One region of the Paenibacillus protaetiae genome, then DNA from elsewhere that is predicted to be linked to it. Evidence: riboswitches for the same ligand, from Rfam matches in the RefSeq annotation. Region 1 holds a riboswitch; each other region holds the start of a gene.
What was found. Region 1 has a riboswitch for cyclic di-AMP ahead of ET464_RS19560 (potassium channel family protein). Riboswitches for the same ligand answer to the same signal wherever they lie in the genome.
Positions count from the first base shown of each region.

Region 2: it holds a riboswitch for cyclic di-AMP, as region 1 does, so the genes downstream of both, ET464_RS09845 (hypothetical protein) here and ET464_RS19560 (potassium channel family protein) in region 1, are expected to answer to the same signal.
Region 3: it holds a riboswitch for cyclic di-AMP, as region 1 does, so the genes downstream of both, ET464_RS14815 (resuscitation-promoting factor) here and ET464_RS19560 (potassium channel family protein) in region 1, are expected to answer to the same signal.

Region 1 is NZ_CP035492.1:4,203,417-4,210,545, forward strand. Features, by position in the region: gene ET464_RS19555 (CPBP family intramembrane glutamic endopeptidase) at 1-1,130, opposite strand, end outside; cyclic di-AMP (ydaO/yuaA leader) riboswitch at 1,377-1,563, shown strand; gene ET464_RS19560 (potassium channel family protein) at 1,701-2,363, shown strand; gene ET464_RS19565 (LysR family transcriptional regulator) at 2,516-3,409, opposite strand; gene ET464_RS19570 (succinate dehydrogenase cytochrome b558 subunit) at 3,637-4,311, shown strand; gene sdhA (succinate dehydrogenase flavoprotein subunit) at 4,337-6,085, shown strand; gene sdhB (succinate dehydrogenase iron-sulfur subunit) at 6,110-6,874, shown strand; gene ET464_RS19585 (winged helix-turn-helix transcriptional regulator) at 7,042-7,129, opposite strand, start outside.
Region 2 is NZ_CP035492.1:2,140,283-2,147,411, reverse strand. Features, by position in the region: gene kduD (2-dehydro-3-deoxy-D-gluconate 5-dehydrogenase KduD) at 1-549, shown strand, start outside; gene ET464_RS09860 (TetR/AcrR family transcriptional regulator) at 769-1,401, opposite strand; gene ET464_RS09855 (DUF445 domain-containing protein) at 1,642-2,874, shown strand; gene ET464_RS09850 (hypothetical protein) at 2,964-3,335, opposite strand; gene ET464_RS09845 (hypothetical protein) at 3,496-4,104, opposite strand; cyclic di-AMP (ydaO/yuaA leader) riboswitch at 4,110-4,274, opposite strand; cyclic di-AMP (ydaO/yuaA leader) riboswitch at 4,656-4,893, shown strand; cyclic di-AMP (ydaO/yuaA leader) riboswitch at 5,011-5,212, shown strand; gene kdpF (K(+)-transporting ATPase subunit F) at 5,569-5,646, shown strand; gene kdpA (potassium-transporting ATPase subunit KdpA) at 5,679-7,129, shown strand, end outside.
Region 3 is NZ_CP035492.1:3,198,301-3,205,429, reverse strand. Features, by position in the region: gene ET464_RS14830 (AbrB/MazE/SpoVT family DNA-binding domain-containing protein) at 87-341, opposite strand; gene ET464_RS14825 (HD domain-containing protein) at 612-1,907, shown strand; gene ET464_RS14820 (TatD family hydrolase) at 1,970-2,737, shown strand; cyclic di-AMP (ydaO/yuaA leader) riboswitch at 2,921-3,127, shown strand; gene ET464_RS14815 (resuscitation-promoting factor) at 3,351-4,481, shown strand; gene rnmV (ribonuclease M5) at 4,602-5,186, shown strand; gene rsmA (16S rRNA (adenine(1518)-N(6)/adenine(1519)-N(6))-dimethyltransferase RsmA) at 5,190-6,089, shown strand; gene yabG (sporulation peptidase YabG) at 6,372-7,129, shown strand, end outside.

The DNA.
Region 1 (7,129 bases):
AGCTGCTGAAGCGCCAGCAGTACAACCGATTGTATGCCTAACGTAATTACGGCGAACAAATAACCGAGCCCGACACCGCGCCATACATAGTCGCCATAACCTTGCTCGCCGAACCGCGGCCACAGCGCCTTCTGCTGTGAACGCCATATGCCGTCGCCTGCAACAAGCGAAAAATAAGCCGAAAGCGCGAGCAAAACCGTCATTACCGTTGAGATGACGTTCATAACTGCCACATAGCCGCCGGAATGCTCGGATTCGCCAATTGCGGCTCGAACGCCGTCAAGCGAGTTGAAATTGTTGATCAAATATAAAACAAGGAACAATAACGTTAACAGCATTCCTCGCCGGAAGGAAGTATGCCGGGCATACCGGATGGCGTATACGATGGCGATCATAAATAAAATGCCGCTCATCATCAGAAAGCCGTAGTTCGTTAATTGCCCGGCAAGCTTTTGCTGGCCGGCAACGTATTGTTCGTAATGGGCCGGCACGATAAATTTAGGCGAATATTCGGTTACAACGGTTCCGTTTTCGACATCGCCATATTGCATGACCAGCGACAGCGCAGCCTGCTCCATCGCATATCCGGCCGGGTGGAATATAAATACGTTGGCGTCTGCCGGGTCAGAGGCGCTAAGGGATTGCTTGGGGATGCCTCTTTGTTCGGCAAACTGCATCGCTTTTGCAGCCGTCTGCTCTTTGGCGGCAGGGGAGGCGTCCAGCACATGCCAAGCAATAACCCGTCCGGATTTCATATGGGTATATACGAAAGCGGTATAACCGCCGCTAAGCTGCAGTTCGGACTGAAACGTATCGGTCGGAAACAGCTGATCGTATTTGCGGTCATACTTATCGTTCAGCATATGTTTAGACAAATAGCCGTAAAACAAGCTGTCTGACTGATGAACGGTATGTACAGACTGCACATCCAGGCCAAATTGCTGTCTGGCAAAATCGGCAGCGAGCCGGCCTGCTTTGCTTTTATCCATAATGCCGGCAGGCGAGCCGGAATAATCTTCCGAGCTGCCGGAAACAGCCGGAAGCAGCTGAATGACGGCAAAGATAATGACACACACAAGAGCGGCCCACCGGAATTTTTTCCATTCGTTAGCATGTATAACAGGAATCATGACTTCACCTCTGTTCCAATATATGAGCAGCTTTGTCCTTTCTAGAATTACAATAGCATGAAAAAGGGCTGCGACCAAATGTAAAGCCAGCGAAGCGTATTAAAAGCGAGAAAAAACAAATGGCATGAAGACTGAAGGCGCTGCCTTATAACCTTGCCTGTTTTTGAACAAAAAATGATTTATTTCAAGCGTTTATCCCTTTTGTATAAACGCCCCCGAAGGATTATAATCGTTAACGTTATGATGAATACGTACTAGCCGAATTTCGTTTGGCGAAAACGGGGGAACCAATCGATTATCCAGCCGGATGATCATGGGGTGAATTTCAAGCTAAACATATGCTGAGTTGTGTACAGCGCATGTTTGCTGAATAGGGCTGCCTGTCCAGGCCCGAATCCGACAGCTAACCTCGCAGGCTATGTGGAACAGGACTCATTCGCGATGAATGGCATTGGATGAATGTCCAGTGCTTTTTTTTATGCCTGCAATTGAAATTTATATAAAACCTTAAGCGTATAAAGAGGACAGGGCTTAAGCGAAATTACAAAGCGGATTGGAGCATTTGGAGAGATGAGAGGGAGCGGCTATGTCATTATCGGACTTGGCAGATTTGGATCGAGCCTGGGGAAGGAACTCGTCAAGCTGGGTTATGAGGTGCTTGGCATTGACAAAGATGAAGAAGCCGTTCAAGAAATGAGCCCTTACCTGACGCATGCGGTTGTTGCCGAATGTACGGATGAAGAAGTGATGCGTTCGCTTGGGGTGCGCAACTTTGATTGTGGTGTTGTAGCGATTGGCGACGATATTCAAGCCAGTATACTGACAACGATCCAGCTGAAGGACCTTGGCGTGAAGAGAGTGGTGGCGAAAGCGATCAGCGAGCTGCACGGGCGGGTACTGGAAAAGCTCGGCGTCGACCGCGTTGTGTATCCGGAGCGGGATATGGGCATCCGGGTAGCGCATCAGCTGGCCTCGCCTAATTTGCTCGATTACATTGAATTGTCCAAGGACTATACGATCGCCGAGCTGACGGTGCCTAGAGGGCTGGACGGCAAGTCGCTTCATGACTTGAACCCGCGTGCCCGTTTCGGCTGCAGTATCGTGGCGATCAACAAAACAAAAGGGGTTATTATCGCGCCTAATGCAGAAGAAGTGCTGCGGGAAAAAGATGTGCTTGTCATTATCGGAACAAACGATCAAATCGATAAATTTGAAGTGGCGGTGAACCGTTAAGCTCGGCCGGCCAGATTGATATGCATTATAATTGGCAAAACTATGGACAGCTATTGCGCCGTCCATAGTTTTTTTATTAGCCGGCAAAAGAGAAAATAGCGTTTTTTTGATCCGGAAAAACGTCTTTCTTCTATTATATATGAGATTGATTCTCAACTCTCTTTTTTGGAGGCTGCCAGCTGGTGAATCCAGGTGCGGATCGCGGGATGGAGCAGTTCCGGATCGTTATGGATAAGAGAGGTTGTCCGTTTCGTATTTTCAAGCTCCCGAATCGGAACGATTTGAAGCTCGTTGTCATCCAGCAGCTGCTGGCGCATATACGATTTGGGCAGCAGCGTGCCTGCGCGGCATGTATGGAGCAGCCGGAGAATCGCTTCGAAGGAATCAATCTCCATCCGGACATCCGGCTGAAGATTGTATTTGGAGAACAGCTCATCCGTTAGTATCCGGTACCAGGTCCCCTTTGAAAACAAGATCATCGGAAAACCGTCCAAGTCATGAATGCCAAGCGGCTTGTCGTGCATAAGCACATGGCTTTTCGGAAGCACGAGCAGCAGATGGTCCTCAAACAGCGGCACGCAGTGCAGCTGGGGATCTTCGATCCGCGAAGCTACAATGCCGATATCGGTCCGCCCTTCACGGACAAGCGTGACGATTTCATGGGTTTTGCCGGTGACCGCCTTAATATCGAATTCCGGATGGCTGAGCGTCAGCGACTGGATAAAGTCGGGCAGCGTCGTTTGCAGCGTCGTCAAGCTGGCACCGATCGTAATCGAGGTGCGGCCGGTTGTGACGTATTCGGAAATTTGCTGCAAATAGTTATAATGAAGTTGCCGAAGCTCCAGCGCATATTCGTAAGTGAGCTGGCCGATCCTCGTCAGCTCCAGCCTTTTGCCGATCCGGCGGAACAGCTGGGCGCCCAGTTCTTCTTCCAGCTTGGCAATCTTGCGGGACAGGGCGGGCTGCGATATATTGAGCAGGCTGGCTGCTTTGTTCATACTGGATTGCTCCACGACCGCTGTCAGTACGGCCAATTCATCAAGCATCGGTAGGCCTCCCTTTTTGATATGGATAATGGTCTTATGCTATATGGTTATAAGAATCTATAAATAATAAGCAATTCCATTATAAGATGAAAAGGAGTACCATGTGAAGTGTGGCTAACCTGTGTCAATATTTGTTGACGGGTGTACATGCTGGGGGTAAAATTAGTAAGGTTTTGACAAGAGAGGAACTCAGGCACATCCACATCTGGAAAGGAGAAAGCGATTTTATGAAAGGAAATTCGTATTACCCGCGGAAGCTTCACTCATTGCTTGGGGTGATTCCGCTTGGCCTGTTCATTATCGAGCACGGTCTCACCAACTTTTTGGCTTTTCAGGATGGACCTGAAGGCTTTGACAGAGGTGTTAAATTTCTAAACAACTTGCCGATTGTTACGATTCTGGAAATTTTCGGCATATTCCTGCCTTTGCTTTTCCACGGCGTCTACGGCCTGTATATGGCGTATCAGTCTAACTGGAATAACAACCGCTTTCAATACAGCCGTAACTGGGCGTTTACCCTGCAGCGGATTACGGGGGTTATTACATTTATTTTCGTATTCTGGCATGTGTACGACACGCGCTTTCAGGTTGCGCTCGGTAATGTAACACATGAAGAGCTGGGCATGCATATGCATGACATCTTCTCGAATCCCGCAGCAATCGTTTTGTATACGATCGGCGTGCTTGCCGCAACGTTCCACTTTGCGAACGGCATGTGGGCATTCCTGATCAGCTGGGGCATTACGGTCGGCCCTCGCGCACAGCGGATTTCTTCGTATGTGTGCATGATTTTGTTTGTGCTTGTATCGGCATTGTTTATTTTGTCGATCGTGGCTTTCACAGGCGATGAGTTTGCCGGTACAGCTTCGGCGGCAGCCGCTGTAACGAATATCATCGGATAGTTTGAAGAAAAGGGGCGAAACGTAAATGGCTAAAAATAAATTGATTGTCGTAGGCGGCGGTCTTGCCGGTTTGATGGCTACGATTAAAGCTGCAGAAGCGGGCGTTCACGTCGACCTGTTTTCGGTCGTTCCGGTGAAGCGTTCCCACTCGGTTTGCGCGCAAGGCGGCATTAACGGCGCGGTAAATACAAAAGGCGAAGGCGATTCGCCTTGGGAGCATTTTGACGATACGGTATACGGCGGCGATTTCCTTGCGAACCAGCCTCCGGTAAAAGCGATGTGCGAAGCGGCTCCGGGTATTATTAACCTGATGGACCGGATGGGCGTCATGTTCAGCCGTACGCCGGAAGGCTTGCTTGACTTCCGCCGTTTCGGGGGAACACAATATCACCGCACGGCATTTGCGGGTGCAACAACCGGCCAGCAATTGCTGTACGCGCTTGATGAGCAGGTGCGCCGCTGGGAAACAGCCGGCCTCGTAACGAAGTTCGAGCATTGGGAATTCCTTGGCGCGGTGCTGGATGAAGAAGGCATCTGCCGCGGCATTACGGCGCAAAGCCTGCGTTCGATGGAAGTGCAGTCGTTTGCAGCGGATGCCGTAATTATGGCTTCCGGCGGTCCGGGTATTATTTTCGGCAAAACGACCAACTCGATTATCAATACCGGTACAGCAGCAAGTGCGGTTTACCAGCAGGGCGTGAAATATGCCAACGGCGAAATGATTCAAATCCACCCGACGGCGATCCCGGGCGACGACAAAAACCGTCTGATGTCCGAATCGGCACGCGGCGAAGGCGGACGGATCTGGACGTATAAAGACGGCAAGCCTTGGTATTTCCTCGAGGAAAAATATCCGGCTTACGGCAACCTTGTTCCGCGCGATATTGCGACACGCGAAATTTTCGACGTCTGCGTGAACCAGAAGCTTGGCATCGACGGCGAGAACAAAGTTTATCTCGACCTGTCGCATAAAGATCCAAAGGAACTGAACGTGAAGCTGGGCGGCATCCTGGAAATTTACGAGAAATTTGTAGGGGACGACCCACGCAAAGTTCCAATGAAAATTTTCCCTGCGGTCCATTACTCGATGGGCGGCTTGTGGGTAGATTACAATCAAATGACGAATATTCCGGGCTTGTTTGCAGCGGGCGAATGCGATTACCAGTACCACGGCGCTAACCGTCTTGGCGCAAACTCACTGCTGTCCGCAATTTTCGGCGGCATGGTGTCCGGTCCGAAAGCGGTAGAATATATTAGAGGCCTTAAAAAATCGGCCGAAGATGTATCGTCGACTGTATTTGACCGTGCGGTTAAGCAGCAAACGGACAAGTACGAAAGCATTTTGAAAATGGACGGCAACGATAACGCTTATGTCATCCATAAAGAGCTGGGCGAATTTATGACCAACAACATGACAGTTGTTCGTTATAACAAAAAGCTTGAAGAAACCATCGTCAAAATTAAAGAATTAAAAGAACGTTACAATAAAATCAACATCAACGATACGAAACAGTGGAACAACGCAGGCGTTGCATTCACACGCCAGCTGTGGAACATGCTGGAGCTTGCGGAAACGATGACGGTAGGCGCGCTTCTCCGCAATGAAAGCCGCGGCGCTCATTACAAGCCGGAATTCCCTGAACGTAACGACGAAGAGTTCCTGAAAACAACGATTGCAGCGTGGACGCCGGAAGGCCCGCAAATCTCGTACGAGGACGTTGACGTATCGCTGATCAAACCGCGTAAACGCGACTATACATCCGACAAGCACTGAGCCAAAGAAAGGAGAGAATAAGCGATGAATCAAACAGCAACCGCCAAAAAAACGGTCAAGTTTATCATTACCCGTCAGGACAACCCTGATTCGGCGCCTTATAAAGAAGAGTTTGAAATTCCATACCGCCCGAACATGAATGTCATCAGCGCATTGATGGAGATCCAGCGGAACCCGGTTAAAGCGGACGGCGGCAAAACCACTCCGGTTAACTGGGAATCGAACTGTCTCGAGGAAGTATGCGGCGCATGTTCGATGGTGATCAACGGCAAGCCTCGCCAAGCGTGCAGCGCACTGATTGATAAGCTGGAGCAGCCGGTCCGCCTTGAGCCAATGCGCACATTCCCGGTTGTCCGTGACCTTGTCATTAACCGCGAACGGATGTTTAACGCCCTGAAACGGGTCAAAGCATGGATTCCGATTGACGGCACGTATGACCTTGGCCCGGGACCGCGTATGGCGGAATCGAAACGCCAATGGGCTTACGAGCTGGCCAAATGTATGACTTGCGGCGTGTGCCTTGAAGCTTGCCCGAACGTGAATGACCGGAGCAGCTTTATCGGCCCGGCGGCCATTTCCCAGGTGCGTTTGTTCAATACGCATCCAACCGGCGAAATGCACAAGGAAGAACGTCTGGAAGCGCTCATGCAGGACGGCGGCATCGAAGGCTGCGGCAACTCGCAGAACTGCGTGCGGTCCTGCCCGAAAGGCATTCCGCTCACAACTTCCATTGCGGCGATCAACGGCCAAACGACCAAACAATTGTTCAAGCAATGGTTTGCCAGATAATATGGCGGCTTAGCGAGCAAGGAATCCCTCTTTAGCCAAAAAAGGCTGAAGAGGGATTTTTTTATTCATGATAATGATTATCATAATCATATATAACAAACGGCCGGAAGTCAATGGATGCAGGCATGTCCTAAAAAACAAAAAAACCGCAGTTTGCGGTTTTTTGTTTACATCCAAGCTTCTCCCCATTTTTGAATGGTTTCAATAACGGGCTGAAGCTCTTTGCCTTTTAGCGTCAATTCATATTCAATCCGT
Region 2 (7,129 bases), 2.1 Mb from region 1:
AAGCTGCCTGGCATTATTGAGCAGGCGGTGGAGGCTTTTGGCCGCATCGACATCCTTGTGAACAATGCGGGAATTATCCGCCGCACGCCGGCTGCCGAGCACAGCTACAAGGATTGGGAGGATGTGCTGAACGTCAACCTCAATTCCGTTTTTGTATTGAGCCAGGAAGCAGGCAAACGGATGATTGCTCAAGGCTCGGGCAAAATCATCAACATCGCCTCCATGCTGTCGTTCCAGGGCGGCATTAATGTGCCGGGTTATACGGCAAGCAAACATGCGGTAGCCGGCCTGACCAAGGAAATGGGCAATGAATGGGCGTCCAAGGGCGTCCAGGTGAACGCTATCGCTCCGGGTTATATGGCGACGGACAACACGGAAGCGCTGCGTGACGATCCGGTCCGCAGCCAGCAAATTTTGGACCGTATCCCAGCGGGACGCTGGGGAACCGGCCAAGACCTTGCGGGCGCGGCAGTATTCCTTGCCTCTTCGGCATCCGACTACATGAGCGGCCACGTATTATGCGTGGACGGCGGCTGGATGAACCGTTAGATGATTTGGCTTAGTGAAACTTTCGAGCAGAGGCATTCGTGAAACGTCTGCGAGAATATGTGTAAAACACCTGCGTGCAAAACGCAGGTGTTTTTTTTGCATTGCATAGGCTGGAACCCTTATGTTGCACGTGCCTTGCGGAAATTGGAAATTCGTCATCCTTTGTTTAAGAAAAGCAGCGGCAGCGGCTATACGGACCGGTCAAAATCGACATCTGGATTAGGGCCGGATATAGGATAACAGCATTTGTTTCAAAATGCGCTGTTGGTTGGGGGTTGCGATATCTTCTTCCAAATAGGAAATCGGCGACTTGAGGGCGATGTTGTTGCAGAAGGTGCCGTAGGCATTAATGATCGTAATGACCGTTTCTTTGACCGGAATGTCCGCCCGGATCGAGCCGTCGGTTATTCCGGCTTCCACAATCTCCATGAAGATGCCCGTAATTTCTTTTTGGGTTTCGATGTAATCCTGGATATCCGTCAGCGGATTTTTGGCGAAAGAAGCGTAGCTTTCGAAAGCTTCGCGGAATTTTACCCCGCTTTGCAGATGGTCTTCCCGCGTCAAATAATCCAGTACGTTCTCCAGCCGCTCATAGGCGGGTTTGCTTGCGCCGGCAAGCTCCTTGTATTTGCCGATATGCCGCTCCAGATTGGCAACGGCTACCGCTACAATCAGCTTGTCTTTTTTCGGAAAATAGCGGAACAGGGTGGCAATGCCGATTCTTTCGGCATCAGCGATATCCTGCATCTGGACATGGTCCAGCCCGTTTTCGAGAAATAGCCGCTCGGCTTGCAGCACGATGCTTTTGTACCGCGCATTTTTTTTCTTTTCCCTCACTCCGATTAATGCCATAACTGTTGTTTCCACCTCATTTGTTTCATTTACGAGTGAACCGGACGTCGGTTTAGCCCCTCGCCCGGCTTGCAGCGTTTTTTTCCATTATAACGGAATGAAGCCGCCTTCTGCACCGGAATGCTGGCCCCCTATCATGGAAAAGCTGCCGATTTCGGTTATTTACGAATTACAGCTGAAAATTTTGGTATAATTATGGCATATCAACCGAAATCGAATGCATCGCTTGGAGGAAAACCATTGAAATCAAAAAAAATTGCGATAATTTCGCTCATCGTGATGGCTGCCGGTTTTCTCGCAACAAGGTGGCTGACGGACAGCTGGTGGGTGAATATGCTCCATACCGGCTTTGAGGCCGGCCTTGTCGGCGGACTGGCAGACTGGTTTGCGGTAACGGCGCTGTTCCGGCATCCGATGGGCATCCCGATTCCGCATACGTCGCTGCTGCTTAAAAACCGGAACAAAATCGTCAATTCGCTTATATCGGCAATGGAAAACGAGCTGCTGAACAAAAAAAGCATTACCGAAAAGCTGAAAAAGCTTCGCCTGACCGACTGGCTTGGTTCCGGGGCGGTCCGTTTCGCGAAACAACGTTCCGTTCGGCTTGCTGTCATTGAAGCTGCGGAGCAGGCGGTCCGCCGTATACCCGAGGATAAAGCCGCTGTCTGGCTGCAGCAGGCGGCCGCCCATTACGCCGGGCGCATGGAGCTGCAGCCTTTGGCAGCGAAGCTGGTGCAGTCCGCAGCCGACGAAGGCTGGGATGAAAAAGCTCTTGATCATGCGCTGGGCCGGCTGAAGGCTTGGGCGTTAAAGCGCGAAACGGAAGATATGATGGGCAAGCTGGCGATGCAAAAGCTGGACGAGCTGCGCGTCGGCGGTTTCATGGGTTTTGCCCTGCAGGCTTTTATCGGTTTTATGAGCGAAGAGAAGCTGGGCTCCATGCTGCAAGGCATCCTGCTCTCCACGATACGCGATTTAAGCCGTGAAGGAAGTGCGATGCGTACGAAGCTGCTGGCATCGGTCCGCGGTGAACTGCAAAAGCTCGCCGGTAACGATGAACTGATCGTGCGTCTGCAGGAATGGCTGCGCAGCAAAGCGGAAAGCCCGGCAATGCTGCGTTTTTTGGAGGAACGGGCAGCGGATGGCAAAGCGATGCTGCTGGCCAAGCTGGACGAGCAGCGGTCCAATGGCGGGCGTATTGTTGTGCAGGGCTTGCGTTATGCCGTAGAGCTTGCGAAGGCGCATCACGAGGCAGTCGTCCGCTGGGAGCATCATATTCTTGAATTTGCCGCGCATCAGATTGAAGTTAACCACTACAGGCTTGGGCTGCTTGTCCGTGAAAACCTCGACAAGCTGGACGATCAGTCGCTGGTGAATATGCTGGAGGAAAAAATCGGCGGCGATCTGCAGTGGATCCGGGTGAACGGAGCGATTTGCGGATTTTTGGTCGGGATCGTATTGTCGTTTATTTAACGGGTTAACTGCAAAACCAAACAAGCCTCCTACACCCGTAAGGGCAAAAGGAGGCTTGTTTGGTTTTGCAGCGCGGCTGCCGGGAGGCATTAAATCAGCGCCCCGTAATCTTCTACGACTCGCACCGCCTGCTCGAAATCTTCCTCTTCTATAACGGCGGTCAGCACAATATCCCGGCCTGTCGTATCGCCCAGCGGAGAAGAAGAGCTGAGCCCGCTTGCGCTCACATCGGAAGCTTCCAGCACGGCTGCGTCGATTTGCGGGTATTGATTGCCCAGCGTAATATTCGCCAAGCCTGGAAAATCGCCGGTTAACGGATTTTCAATCCGGTCGATTCCGCCGGAATAACCGTCGATCCGGTCGATCGAGCTGTCCACCAGCTTCAGTTTTTTAAGCTCGGCATGGGCAAGTTCCGCTTGCTCGGGGCTTTTAAAAAAAGCGAGGATGTTTTTTTCCGCCACTTTGAATGTCCTCCATTCCCTCGAATCCGGCATAGTCATGCTGAATCCATTTTTCCCGCCGGATGCCAAAGTTATGTGCCGGAGCATGCAAAAATCGCTGTTTAAGAGGCATGAAGCCAATGAAACAGCGATTGATTGCCGGGCAGCAGATGCCCCGCATCTAAAACAGCGAAATATAGCATTCCGAGCGCGCTAAAAGCGTCACATCTTCCGTAAAAGGCTCGCTTCCGCTTTCAACGGCTGCAGCCGCCTGGTTCTCCGCATCCGCTTCACGTTCCGCAGCGGCTGCGGAGCTTATCTCTGCCGCCTGTCCGGTATTTTGCCCCTGCTCTAGCTGCTCTTCCGCCAAGCTGGCTGTGCTCCCGGCGCCGACCGCCCTCTCTACGCTTTCGGCGCTATCTGCAGCAGCTGTCTGCAGCCGGTGGCTGCTGATCTGATCTACTGCAGTAACAAACATATGCCGGAGGCGGCTGTCGAGCGTGTTGTCTTCACGGTTATAATCGTTCCCCGTGTTAATATAGTGGACGAGGCAGCTGCTCCAATGCACCCAATCGGATGGCTTTTCTTTCTTTTCGATAAACGTTTCGCTCCATCCGTAACCCAAAGCGGCAGTGATCCGCATACAGACGCGGTATCCGGGCGCATCAATACTGATGGCCGGGATGACGAACAGTTCGATCCGCTTGATTTGGATTTCGGACGCGTGAGGGACTTCGATCGCCAAATGATTGGCGAGGCGGTCTGTTAACATTTCCGCAGATTGAAACATAGAGCATTCTCTCCTTCGTTCGCTTACGAGGTTAGCTGTCGGATTCGGGCTAGAGAGAAGCCCTACGATGGCGCGCGGCCAACGATTCACCCCGGATGGCATACTTCATTTCCGCATGCCGATTGGGTCCCCCGCTTTTTTGTCTCCAAAAAATTCAGCGCAAAAATGTACCGTAACTGGGTATGAGGTTTATAGTAAACCTGAAAACCCGCTTTGTAAATATTTCGCTGGCCGATGCGGCATATCCTTTACACGATTTTGTCCTTTTTCCCTGAATGGCCGCAGCATTTTCCTTTATCTTTTATAAATACTCGTTTTTGCCCGCAGCTATGACTGTTATAGGGGAAAATGGGCTGCGGCAACGAAAAGAATCTATGTGCAATTTTCGGGAAATGAAGTATCCGCGAGATATTTTGAGCATTTTAAAGATTTTTAAAAAAGAAAGCGGTTTACATATACTCAAACCTCACCAATTTCTGCCTAAATCGCCTCTCTATTCTCTTTACAGCAGCTTGTGCCGGGAGTAAGATTCAGTTCATGCAAGTTCAAATGATTTCCAATCGCTGAGTTTCCGTCGCAAACGGAAAACGGGGGAACCATCCGCATGACGGGGCAAGCCGCAATTTGCCCTGCTGCGGTCCGCTGTGCAGGCAATCCGATGTGAGAGTCGGTTTGGCGCGCGGCAAGGGGTGAATCTTCAAGCAGGCACCATGGAGCATGCTTGAAGTAGGGCGACTCTCACCGCCCGAATCCGACAGCTAACCTCGTAAGCGTTGTTCGAGAGAGGGATGATGAGCTGTGGCTTATTTTGGCCGCAGAGGTCACTGTGCCTCTGCGGCTTTTTTGCGCCGGCATGGCGCTATGCTATTGTGCATGACGGTTTAAAACCATATGGGTGCTATTCGCAGTACCCAGTCGCTGAATTTTGCCGGAATGGCAAAAGCGGGGGAACCAAACGGGCGGGAACAGGCTGCCGGCTGGCTATTCAAGAGCCGGCGCAGCCAATCCGCCCATGGGGTGAGTCGCGCGGCTTCAATGAAGCAGCGCGTAGGGCGACTTCCGCGCCCGAATCCGACAGCTAACCTCGTAAGCGTGTCCGGGAGAGACACTCGATATCGTGCTGCTGCTTGATATAGCGGCGCAGCCAAGCTTTTGCCGCATAGGCGAAGCTTCGCTTGCGCTGCCGTAAAGCCGAAGCCGAGGGAGCTGCTTCTCTGCTCCTAAGGCTTCTTTTTTGTTGCCTTTTTTCAGGAAAATGGGGCTTATAAGCACATTTTATTGGAACGGATTTACCATTCAGCGCAATGGACCGCGGTTTATTGTGCCATTACGCAGGTTTATTTGGAGGTTGAACATGACGGACTTATGTATGGTTTTGACGCTGGCCTTATGCTTTGGGCTGTACGTTTTGTTTGCAGTCTGGTGCGGCAAGACGATAGACGATCAGGAAAGCGGGGATGAAACGTGATTCTGGCAGCGGTTGTTACGGTATTTGTATTTTTGTATTTGGTGTACGCGCTGCTCCATCCGGATAAATTCTGATCGGGCGCAGTTATTCCTTAGGGGGTTATGGAATGGAAATTTTGCAGATGGCGGTTGTTGTGGCGGTTGTGATCCTGCTCGTTAAACCGCTTGGCACCTATGTGTACCATGTGTTCTCGAACGAGCCGAACTGGACGGACCGGATATTCGGACCTGTAGAGAGGCTGCTCTATAAATGGATCGGGCTGAAAAAAAGGAACGGCATGACCTGGAAAACCTACACGCTTAGTTTCCTGCTCACGAACGTGGTGCTTGTCGCGGTCAGCTATATCATCCTGCGGGTGCAGACCGGGCTTCCGTTTAATCCGAACGGAATCGGCAATATGGAGCAGTCGCTGGCGTTTAATACGGTCATCAGCTTTATTACGAATACGAACCTGCAGCATTACAGCGGCGAAACGGGGCTTACCTATTTCTCGCAGATGGCGGTCATCATGATGATGATGTTTACGTCCGCCGCAACCGGCTTTTCGGTAGCGATCGCTTTCGTGCGCGGCCTTACGAGCAAAGGACAAACGATCGGCAACTTTTTCGAGGATTTTGTCAAAGCGCACACCCGCATTTTCCTGCCGTTTGCGTTCGTCATTACGCTTGTGCTTGTGGCGCTGCAAGTGCCGCAGACGCTTGACCCGACGTTATCGGTGACGACGCTGGAAGGCGCCGTGCAGCATATCGCGATCGGTCCGGTCGCTTCGCTGGAATCGATCAAGCATCTAGGCACAAACGGCGGCGGTTTTATGGGAGCGAACTCCGCCCATCCGTTCGAGAACCCGAATCCGCTGACGAATGTCATCGAGATTGTGTCGATGTGGGCGCTGCCGGCTGCTCTTCCTTATACGTTTGGCTTGTTCGCCAAAAACAAAAAGCAGGGCTGGGTCATTTTCTCGGCGATGATGTGCTTGTTCTTAGTGTTCTTGGCAACTGCCTATGCTTCGGAAAAAGCCGGAACACCGCTTATTCATTCGCTTGGCGCAGATGCCTCCCAAGGTAGCATGGAAGGCAAGGAGACGCGGTTCGGCATTGCGCAGTCCGCTTTGTTTACGGCTGTGACGACGGCGGCGACGACCGGATCGGTCGATAATATGCACGATACGCTGACGCCGCTTGGCGGCATGGTGCCGATGGCCGAAATGATGCTGAACGTCGTGTTTGGCGGCAAAGGGGTTGGCCTGGTCAACATGCTGATGTACGCCATACTGGCCGTATTTATTTGCGGCCTCATGGTCGGGCGCACGCCGGAATTTCTCGGGCGCAAAATCGAGCCAAAGGAAATGAAGCTGATCGCCGTCGCGATACTAGCGCATCCGTTTATTATTCTGGTGCCGACGGCGCTAGCCATGGCGATAGACGCCGGCAGTTCGGCGATTACGAACCCGGGCTTCCACGGCATTAGCCAGGTGCTGTACGAATATACGTCGTCGGCCGCCAACAACGGCTCGGGTTTCGAAGGGTTGGCTGACAATACGGCCTTCTGGAACGTCAG
Region 3 (7,129 bases), 1.0 Mb from region 1:
CCGGGTTTAGCGCAGGAAGGCAAATAAGGAGTATTAAAAAGGTTAGAATTAATAAGTATTAGGTGATTCTATTATAACCTATTTTTTTATTTTGCAACAGGCGTAGGCATTTCAGAAAGACAAATATGGCAAACAATTTTGCCTTTGAAGTAGGATACGTTCTCCGCGTTGCCGCAGAAGATACATGCTGGCTCATATTTTTTCAGCATAATGCGTTCGCCGTCTACATAAATTTCAAGCGCGTCTTTTTCGCCAATGCCCAGCGTACGGCGCAATTCGATTGGAATAACGACACGGCCAAGCTCATCGACTTTACGAACAATACCAGTAGATTTCATCATTACAGTAGTTCCCCTCTCAAAAAAAAGTATTTCGTCACTATTCGACATAGTTTTTCTTTTTATAGTAAGTATAATACCAACCATTACCATATAAGTCAATCGAAGATATCGTCTATTACTGGAGATATACATCATTTTTAACTATATAGTAGGGATCTTTTAAACTTACTATAGAATACATCAGCTTCGACAATTTGGAAACAAAATAGCGACAATTTTCGACAAGAAATAAATGGTTGTGTCGAAAATTTGAACAAAGGGGGAATGAAGTTGCATAAAAAACTAAACGAGGAAAAAGTATTTAAAGATCCGGTGCACAACTATGTTTATGTACAAGATGAGATAATTTGGAATTTGGTGAACACCAAAGAATTTCAACGGCTGAGACGGATCCGCCAGCTCGGCACCTCCTATTTGACGTTCCATGGCGCGGAGCACAGCCGATTCTCCCATTCTCTTGGCGTATATGAAATGACCCGCAAAATTATTTCCCAGTTCGAACGGCACGGTTATTCCGACTGGCCCCAAGAGGAAAAGCTGGTTTCGCTTTGCGCTGCGCTGCTGCATGATATCGGACACGGACCATTTTCCCATTCGCTGGAGCAGGTATTTGAAACCCATCATGAGCAGTGGACCTGCAACATTATATTGGGGGATACGGAAGTAAACCGGGTGCTGCGAGAGGCAGGAGATGATTTTCCCGATCAAGTGGCGCAAGTCATTCGAAGGAAATACCCGAAGCCGATCGTCGTCAGCCTCGTTTCCAGCCAGATGGATGCGGACCGGATGGACTACTTGCTGCGCGACGCTTATTATACCGGCGTACATTACGGCACGTTTGACCTGGAGCGGATACTGCGCGTATTGCGGCCCTACAAAGGGAGAATTGTAGTAAAAGAAAGCGGCATGCATGCCGTTGAGCATTATTTAATGTCGCGGTACCAAATGTACTGGCAAATTTATTTCCATCCGGTGACCCGCAGCTCGGAAATTATTTTGCGGCAAATCTTCCGCCGGGCGAAACAATTATATGAAGAAAACTATTCGTTTGCCTATATGCCGGCACCGCTTAAAAGCCTTCTCGACGGCACGATCAACGTGCCTCATTATTTGAAGCTGGACGAATCGCTGGTGCAGACCGCGTTCAGCGAATGGTCGGAGGAGCGGGACGGGCTGCTGGCCGACCTGTGCAGCCGGTTTTTGAATCGCAAATTGTACAAATATATTACGATTGATAACCCAAGCGAAACGCTGCTGAATGAAATTGAACAGCAATGGGTTAAAATCGGCCTTTCGCCGGAGTATCATATGGAAATTGATTTTCCATATGACCAGCCTTATGATGTTTACCGGCCAGATGCGAAAAAAGGCGAAAAGGAAGAAAAAACACCGATTTTGCTGCTGGATAACGAAGATAGAATAAGCGAAATTTCGCAAAAATCGGACATTGTCCGCTCGATCACAGGGCTGCACCAAGGCGAGTATCGCCTGTATTATCCGGAAGAACCGCTGCTGGCGGCCAAATCATCGCTTACGGGGTCTATTCGCCAGTTATTTAAGCTATAAGCTTTACGACTATTAAGGAAAACTAACCATATATAGGAAGAAAAACAGGAGGGTCGGCTAACATGTTATTCGACACACATGCGCATTTGGATTCGCCCAATTTCGACGGAGATCGCGATGAGGTCATTGCCCGCGCGCGTGAAGCGGGAGTAGGGCTGATCGTTAATATCGGCTTTAACCGGGAGACGATCCCGACGACTATCGCATTAGCGGAACAGCATGATTTTATTTATGCGGCGGTAGGGTGGCATCCGGTTGATTCCATTGATATGAAACCCGGCGACCTGGAGTGGATCGAGCAGCTGGCGAGCCATCCGAAAGTGGTTGCAATCGGGGAAATCGGGCTTGATTACCACTGGGACACTTCGCCTAAAGAAGTTCAGCATCATGTGTTCCGCGAACAAATCCGCTTAGCCAAAAAAGTAGGCAAACCCATCATCATTCATAACCGGGATGCCCATGAGGATATCGTCAAAATTTTGAAGGAAGAGAACGCCTCCGAAGTCGGCGGCATTATGCACTGCTTTTCCGGAAGCTGGGAAACGGCCAAATTATGCTTGGACATGAATTTCTATATTTCGTTTGGCGGACCGGTCACTTTTAAAAATGCGAGGGTGCCAAAAGAGGTGCTTGCGAAGGTGCCGCTTGACCGTTTATTGATCGAAACCGACTGCCCATATTTGGCGCCTCATCCTTATCGAGGGAAGCGGAATGAGTCCGCTTACGTGGCTCTGGTCGCAGAGGCTGCGGCGGAAATTACGGGCAAATCCGTCGGGGAAATCAGCCGAATTACAGCTGAAAATGGAAGAAAATGTTTTGGTCTATTATGAGAATCGTTAAAAAATAGAGATATCGTGTGAAATAGAGCGAAAAAACTGTTTTTTGTGAGATCAATCGCTCATATTTTCCTGAAATATTCAAATAAATCGCTTATAGCGACTTTTATCTAATCTTTACAATGAGCACTGGATGAAGGTATGATTCATTTCAGAGCTTTATAAGATTGTATCGGATTTCCAGTAACGCTTAATCTCCGGATGGAGAGCGGGGGAACCAGGCGAATAAGCGACGGGCATGTATGGCAGCCTGCTGCTTAAGAGCATTTGAATTCTTCTTGGGGTGAATTTCGCCAAGGTCGCCATGAGCGGCCGGCAGTGAATCGGGCAGCTCTCTCGCCCAAACCCGACAGCTAACCTCGTAAGCGTATATAGAGAGCGATCAACTCGTGTTACTTTTTCCTATGCAGCCCTTTATGGGAAGCCACGAAACAGATCCTCTGTCGAAGGCTTCTTTTTATTTTTTGTTTTTTACATAAAGGCGTCCGGCAAGAGGCAAGTAACAACGATTTACTGGATTCGCGTGCCAATGCACGCCAATATTTTATAGTCGCGCTAAGAATCATGCGTAACACTAGCGGCGGGGCTATGAAGGAGGACCGAAGAAATGGGCGCAGAAGTAAAGGACACCCATGGGCAACGATCATCCAGCATGTCTTTCGCATGGCGATGGAAGCATGACCACCTTCGTTTAATTTTATTGAGTGCAATAATCTCAATCGCTATGACTTTCATGTTTTTGATGTTGTTGTACGGAACAAGTGATAAGAACGTATCTCTGGTTGTGAACGGCAAAGAAACCCTTGTGGAGACGAAGCAGGGGGTACTGCAGAAGCTGCTGGATGAACAAGCTATCACGGTTGGTCCGCATGATGAAGTTTCCGCTCCGCTTGATGCGAAGCTGAGGGACGGAGACCGTATTGTCATTAATCATGCGGTGAAAGTAACGGTAAAGGCTGACGGCAAATTATCAACGGTGTACACAACGGACAAAACAGTTGCGGGTGCGATTGATGATTTAAATATTAACGTCCGGGATGCGGACAAAGTGACACCGGCTCTGGAAGCCCAGTTGACGGGAGATACCCAAATTACGATCGTCCGGGTGGATACTCATATCACCAAGACGGAGAAGTCGCTGCCGTTCAACATTGTGAAGCAAGAAGATCCCACCCTGGAAAAAGGGAAGGAGAAGCTTGTTCGCACCGGCCAGCAAGGCATTATTGTGGAGCAGGTAGAGAAGCAATACGAAGACGGGCAGCTTGTGTCGAAGAAAATAATCGACCAGGTTGTTCAAAAAAATGCCGTAAATCAGCTTGTCGCTATCGGCACCAAAAAAGCGGCGCCTAAAGTGACGACACTTGCAGCAGCTTCGGTTACAAAAGGCGGCCTTACGTTTAATCCGAAAAAGGTGCTGAAAAATGTAACGTTAACGGCCTATACCGCTGACGCGGCTTCGACCGGCAAAGAAGAAGGCCACCCTTCGTTTGGCATTACCGCCTCGGGCACCAAGGTGACGGAAGGGCGCACCATTGCGGTCGATCCGGATGTTATACCGCTTGGCTGGTGGGTTTATATCGAGGGCATCGGTTTCCGCCGGGCGGAAGATACCGGCAGCGCCGTAAACGGCAACAAAATTGACGTTTATTTCAACAGCTCTTCCTACGCAAAAAAATTCGGCAGGAAAAAAGGCTACACGGTCTACGTCCTTGGCCCGAATAAACCGCCTGCTAGTTAATGAGACGGCTGGCGTACTCTTTTTGTTGCAATCATCATGTAATTATAATTTAATTAAGCCATGCTAAGAAGAGGTTATGCCTCTTCTTTTTGTATTGCCCGAACGGAAAGGATGGATCGTTTGATTAAAGAAATTATTGTCGTGGAGGGCAAGGACGATACAGCTGCCATTAAGCGGGCGGTTGATGCCGATACGATTGAAACAAACGGCTCTGCGGTCGGCCCGGACGTATTGCGCCGGATCAAGCTGGCACAGGAGCGCAGAGGCGTTATTATATTTACCGACCCGGACCATGCCGGGGAGCGCATCCGAAAAATCGTTGCGCAGCATGTTCAAGGATGCAAACATGCCTTTTTGCCGCAGGAGAAAGCGGAATACAAAGGCGACATCGGCATCGAGAACGCGTCGCCGGAGTCCATTCGCGAAGCGCTTGCCAACGTGCGCACAGAAGCAGCCGGGGCAATCGAAGGCGAGATCACATGGGACGATTTGATTGATGCCGGCCTGATTGTCCATCCCGATGCGGCTGAACGGAGGCTGAAGATGGGCAAGCTGTTAGGAATCGGTTATGCGAACGGCAAAACGTTTTATAAACGGTGCATCAGCTTTCATATTACGAAAGAAGAATTTCTGAAAGCATATCAAGCTATGGAAGTGGAACCTGCAGGCGGTCCTGCCGGCGGAGCTGCAAGGAAAGGGGATTAAAAGATGAGTAACGCTCGAGGAGGCATGGGAGCGGCCGATGTCGGCACGCCCAGGCGGACGAAAGAAATTATCGCGAAATACGGGTTCTCGTTCAAGAAAAGTTTAGGACAGAACTTCCTGATCGATCAAAATATTTTAAATAAAATTGTAGAAGCGGCGGAGCTGGACAAAACGAAAGGCGCTCTGGAAATCGGGCCGGGCATCGGCGCGCTGACCGGTCAGCTTGCCGAAGCTGCCGGCAAAGTAACGGCTATTGAAATTGACAACCGGCTCATTCCGATATTGCGTGATGTGCTGGCCGAAGAAAAGCATGTAGAAGTTGTACACGGCGATGTGCTGAAGCTGGATCTGGCCAAGCTGCTGCAGGAAAAATACGAGGGCATGACCGGGGTGAGCGTGGTCGCCAACCTGCCTTATTACGTCACGACGCCGATTCTGATGAAGCTGCTGGAAGAGCGGCTGCCGCTGGAGCATATTGTCGTCATGATCCAAAAAGAAGTAGCCGAGCGGATGGCGGCGAAGCCGGGCGGCAAAGAATACGGCAGCCTGAGCGTCGCGGTCCAATATTATTGCGAGCCGAAGCTCGTCTGCACCGTGCCGCACACGGTGTTTATTCCGCAGCCAAACGTCGATTCGGCAGTGATCAAGCTGTCGCTGCGCGACAAGCCGCCGGTCGACATCACCGACGAGGGACATTTTTTCCGCGTTGTGGGCGCAAGCTTCGCTCAGCGGCGCAAGACGCTGGCGAACAACTTGACGGCATTCGCCGGCAAGGAGCGCCGCGAGGCGGTGCTGAAGCTGCTGGAAGGCTGCGGCATCGACCCGACCCGGCGCGGCGAGACGCTGTCGATGGAGGAATTCGCGCGAATCAGCCGCGCTATGCTGGAGCAGGGTTGGGCCTAACGGCCTATAACAAGCTGTATACTTATTAAGCCGCCGGTTAAGGCGGCTGTTCCCTTTTTGGCGAAGGGGACCGCTCCTGCTTGGAGACGTTATGGAACATCATCATGGCACGGGAAAACCCGGTTTTCAGCCCTTGTTGGCATGGAATCCGGGTTTTTTATATCGCCAGCTCGCTGTAACTGCGTCCTCCGCGTCTGCAGGCTGCCTGCAAAAAACGGAAATGAAGTTGCGCGCACCAATCCTTCTTATTGCCCATACGATAGGCGTAGAGGTGATTAACCTATGAATTTGGGAGACCTGGTTGTCCGCAAATCATACGGAGGCGACGTTTTATTCCGCGTTGCAGAATTTCGTTCGGACATGGCCATACTGAAAGGTACAGATTATCGTCTACTCGCCGACGCGCCTGTCGCCGATTTGTCGGTTGTAAATAACCCGGAAGCAACCGTAGCGGCACAGCAAGTCCGTATTAAAATGAATGACAGCATGAACCGCATCCGCAAGCAAAAAGAGCGTGACAGCATAAACGCTCCGAACGGTGCGGCTGACCGTTTGACGGCTTCGGCTGCCAGCCAGGCTTTTTTCGAGGTGCCCGGCAAAGTGCTGCATTTGGACGGGGATAACAATTACTTGCGCAAAAGCATGCAGCTGTATACCGCTATGCGGGTGCCGGCCCACGGCATTCATGCCCACGAATCGCAAATGGCGGACCTGTTATACCGTATGCTGCCGGAGCTTCAGCCGGACATCGTGGTCATTACCGGGCATGACGGTGTGCTGAAAAACCGCACCGGTCCGGATTTGTACAGCTTGAGCAGCTACAAAAATTCGCAAAACTTCGTCAATGCGGTCCGCATAGCCAGAGAGTATGAAAAAAACCGCGACGGCCTAATTGTCATTGCAGGCGCCTGCCAGTCGCATTTTGAAGCGCTGCTCCAAAGCGGCTCGAATTTCGCCAGCTCCCCGGCGCGCATTCTTATACATGCGCTGGATCCGGTCTACATTGCGATTAAAGCAAGTTATACGTCTATTCGTGACCC